One region of the Eoetvoesiella sp. genome, then DNA from elsewhere that is predicted to be linked to it. Evidence: predicted binding sites of a transcription regulator. Region 1 holds the regulator's gene; the other holds the start of a gene.
What was found. The regulator sigma-54, encoded in region 1, starts transcription at its own class of promoters, with help from an activator protein. The targets are predictions, from matches to a motif close to TGGCANGNAANCTGCTTT.
Positions count from the first base shown of each region.

Region 2: the regulator sigma-54 is predicted to act here: its motif matches at 1,419-1,436, upstream of prpB (methylisocitrate lyase).

Region 1 covers NZ_DATMGA010000011.1:92,089-94,292, reverse strand. The annotation lists gene VNT00_RS02265 ((2Fe-2S)-binding protein) at 1-238, opposite strand, end outside; gene VNT00_RS02260 (RNA polymerase factor sigma-54) at 483-2,039, opposite strand; gene VNT00_RS02255 (hypothetical protein) at 2,056-2,204, shown strand, end outside.
Region 2 covers NZ_DATMGA010000060.1:27,618-29,821, forward strand. The annotation lists gene prpC (bifunctional 2-methylcitrate synthase/citrate synthase) at 1-420, opposite strand, end outside; gene prpB (methylisocitrate lyase) at 445-1,350, opposite strand; gene prpR (propionate catabolism operon regulatory protein PrpR) at 1,603-2,204, shown strand, end outside.

The sequences.
Region 1 (2,204 bases):
TGACGACCGAGACGGAAGCATCGTTGGCCGCCTCGACGACCAGGGCGCCGAGTTCGGGCGCGGGGATATGGCCGGCATAACGGCCGCCCGGCAGGTACTCGGCCGCCGTTTCGGCGCAATGCCCGCAGCAGGTCGCGACCCCAAGCTGCCCTTGAAGGTCGGACATCGTGAGCGCACCGTCCGCGACTGCGGATTGAACCTGGCGCTCGGTGATAGCGTTGCAGATACAAATGAACATGAGAACAATTATCATCTGATCGTCATAAAAAAGCAATCGCCCAAAAGATTTATTTTGTATCTGCGGCCAAAATCGCACGTTTTTCCGGCAAGACCAAGGGAAGACCCTAGGATCATGGCCGGCCTTGGCAACTGAGGCGGCCATACGCCGGATCTGGGCGCGTCCGCCCAAGCCGCATACCAGTGGCGCAACTGGAGGAAGCCGGCTGCGCTACTTGGCGGAAAGCCCCGGGAAACTGCGACCTTCAGCGCTTGAGCTGCGCCCGCGCCTTGCGCAGAGCGGCGGTTTCGATGCCCGCCGCTTCGCGGTACTTGGCCACCGTGCGCCGGGCGATCACCACCCCTTGCTCGGCCAGCCGGGCCATAAGCTGGCTGTCCGACAGCGGCTTCTCGGGCTTCTCCTGCGCAACCAGCTTCTGGATCAGGCTGCGCACCGCCGTCGCCGACGTGGCATCGCCACTGTCGGTATCCAGGGCCGCGCCGAAAAAGAACTTGAGCTCGAACACCCCCCAGGGGGTCTGCATATACTTTTGCCGCGTCGCGCGCGATACCGTGGACTCGTGCATTTCCAGCTCCAGCGCAATATCCCTCAGCAACAGCGGACGCATGGCCTGGGGCCCCTGCTCGAAAAACGCTTGCTGGCGTTCGACCACCACCTGGGCGACACGCAATATGGTCTCGAACCGCTGAGCCACGCTTTTCACCAGGCCATGGGCCGATTGCAACTGGCTGTGCAGATCGGGGCCGGGCCTTGCCTCGGGCGCCGCGGCGCCAGCGACACCATCGGAGTCCACAACCCCGGCCGATTCGCCGGCCTCGGCGGCAACGCCGCCGTCGTCGCCTTCCCCCGCATGGCGCACGCTGCAGGCATTACGCGCCCGGCCCTGCGCGGCCGCGCCGGCGTCGGTTCCGCGCGCCGGACGGCTTTCGCGCAGCAGTTTTTCATACAGGGCATTGACGCGCACGCGAGGCACGACATTGCCGTTCAGCCGCGCCTGCCAGTGGCCCGCCACCTTGCGCACGATGATTTCCGGGTTGACGTAGTCGGCCTGCGAACCCGCCCACGCCCGGCCCGGCTTGGGATCCAGGCCAAGCAGCAGCATGCGGGCCGCGCGCAGTTGTTCTTCGGTGCACGACAGGGCCTCGCGCAGGCGGTTGAGATTGCCTCCGGCCAGCAAGTCCAGATGCTTGTGAACCAGCTTGCGTGCAAGCCCCAGCACTTCGGGATCGGCCGCCCCCTTGTTTTGCTCCAGCTGCAGCAACAGGCATTCGCTTAGCGACGACGCGCCAACCCCCGGCGGATCGAACGACTGAAGCAGACGCAGTGCGGCCCGCAGCTCATCGATATCCACATCCAGCTCGTCCGGCAGGTCGCCAAGAATTTCCTGCAACGGCGTCACCAGATAGCCGTTTTCATCGAGGTCGTCGATCAACACGGCAAGCAGCGCCCGGTCGCGCCGCGAGGCATGCGTCAGTTGCAACTGCTTCAGCAAATGCTGCGCCAATGAATCGGGCGCGCTGGACTCGAACGGCGCGTAGTCGTCATCGCCCTGACCCTGGCTGGCGCCGCCCGGCACGGGCGAATCGCCGTGCTCGATAGGCACAGTTTCCGATACCGCCGGCATCGCTTCGGTGTCATACTCTTCATCGAGCTCCAGCAGGGGGTTGTCCTCCAGCGCCTGCGCCAGCTCGGCTTCGAGATCCTGCGCCGAAATCTGCAGGAATCGAATCGACTGCTGCAGTTGCGGTGTCAGTGCCAATTGCTGGCTTTGGCGAAGCTCTAAAGATTGACGCGATAGCATAGGTAAAATAACCGGCATGAATTCGATCACACAACACCAGCCCACCCGCCAGGACGACGCCGTACTGCGCAACACGCTATTAAAGCTCACTGCGGCGCAAAAAATACTCTGCACCGTCGTGGTCGCGGCCGTCGCCCTGATTTGGTACGACCTCCTGAACCGCCT
Region 2 (2,204 bases), on a different contig from region 1:
CAGGCGGTCGGCGATGTCCCGCGCATCGGGAATGTTATGGTCGTCCTTTTCCGGCAGGACGCAACCCAGTACCGAGACTGCCGTACGCATGACGTCCATGGGATGGCTGGCGGCGGGCAGCGATTCCAGCGCGGTTTGCAACTGGGCCGGGAGGCCGCGCAGCTTGCGCAGTTTTTCCTTGTAGGCCTTGAGTTCGGCCTTGTTGGGCAAGGCGCCGTGCACCAGCAGGTGGGCGATTTCCTCGAATTCGCTGGTGTGGGCGATGTCCAGAATATCGTAGCCGCGGTAGTGCAGGTCGTTGCCGCTGCGGCCCACTGTGCACAAGGCCGTATTGCCGGCCACGATGCCCGACAGCGCTACGGATTTCTTGGGCTTGAAGGTGCTGGGTGTCTCGGTTTTTGCTTTTGCGGTAGTCGCCATGTCGCTCTCCTGGAGGTGTTGCGATTAATTGGATTTGCCTTGCTGGAACAGCGCGTCGAGCTTCGCTTCGAAAGCATGGTAGCCGATGCGTTCGTACAGTTCTTCGCGAGTCTGCATCATGTCGATGACATTTTTCTGATGGCCGTCGCGGCGGATCGCGTCGTAGATGGTTTCCGCGGCCTTGTTCATGGCACGGAAGGCCGACAACGGGTAAAGCGCCATGTCGACGCCCGCCGAAGCCAGCTCCTGCACGCTGAACAGCGGGGTCTTGCCGAATTCGGTAATGTTGGCCAGTATGGGCACGTCCAGCGCCTGCGAGAATTTCCGGTAGGTTTCCAGGTCGTAGGAAGCCTCGGCGAAAATGGCGTCCGCACCGGCAGCCACGCAGGCCTGGGCGCGCTCCAGCGCGGCGTCCACGCCGTCCACGGCGATGGCGTCGGTGCGGGCGATGATGAAGAATTGTCCGTCGGTTCTTGCGTCGACGGCGGCCTTGACCCGGTCGGCCATTTCCTGGGTCGACACGATTTCCTTGCCGGGACGATGGCCGCAGCGCTTGGCGCCCACCTGGTCCTCGATGTGGCAGCCGGCCGCGCCGAACTTGATCAGGCTCTTGATCGTGCGGGCGATATTGAACGCCGAGGGCCCGAAGCCGGTGTCGATGTCGACCAGCAAGGGGGTGTCGCAGACATCGGTGATGCGCCGCACGTCGGTCAGCACGTCGTCCAGTGTGTTGATGCCGAGGTCGGGCAGCCCCAGCGAGCCGGCGGCAACGCCGCCGCCCGAAACGTAGATGGCCCGGTATCCGGCCCTTTTGGCCAGCAATGCATGGTTGGCATTGATGGCGCCGACGATTTGCAGGGGGGATTCTTCTTTCAGCGCTTGCCGGAACAGGGCGCCGGCCGATTGGGGAAGGGTAGGAGTTGCGGGCACGATGGGTCTCTTTGAATTTGGTGGTGGTGTGTTTTTGCCAGGCGAACGTTCATCAAGCAAAGATTCATTAAGCAAGAGACGTGCCAGCTTTTTCGCATCGGTTGCATCGAGGACGATGCCGCGTGTAAAGCCATGATTTCCATGAGGGAAACACAGAGGCACGTTCGTCCGGCCACAAACTTGGGTGGGCTGATGTTTTAAAAATGACACATTTATGTTTCAATGATGTCATTATTGAAGAAAATGTTCATCATGGCTCCGTTCATTGCCTCCTATTCGCGTCCTTTGCGGGTCGTCGCCGTGGGGTTCCACGGCCTGCGCACATTGCTGGAGGAGCTTGCTCCAGAATATAGCGCCATTGCCGAAATACATATACTGGACAAGGCGTACGGCGATGCGCTGGCCGACATTACCGCCGAGCGCCAGGACCGCGGCGTCGACGCCGTGGTGGCGGCCGGCTCCAACGGCGGGTTTTTGCGCCAGCACCTGGACGTGCCCGTGGTGCTGGTCAAGGTGGGCGGCTTCGACATGATGCACGCGCTGGCCAAGGCTTCGCGCTATTCGCGGCGCATCGCCCTGGTCACGTATGGGTCGGTTCCCGCCGAAATGGCGCGCTTCAACGAAATATTCGATTTGCGGCTGGAGTTCCGGGTTTACAAGACCGAGCTCGACGCGGAGGCCAGCGTGCAGGAGCTCAAGCATCTGGGCATCGACGTCGTCGTGGCGCCCGGCATGGTGGTGGATCTGGCCCGCAGCTACGGCTTGCAAGGCGTTCTGCTGTATTCGCAGCAGTCGGTCCGCGAAGCCATGGACGACGCCATCGAAGTGGCCCGCGTTTCCAGGCTGGAGCAGGC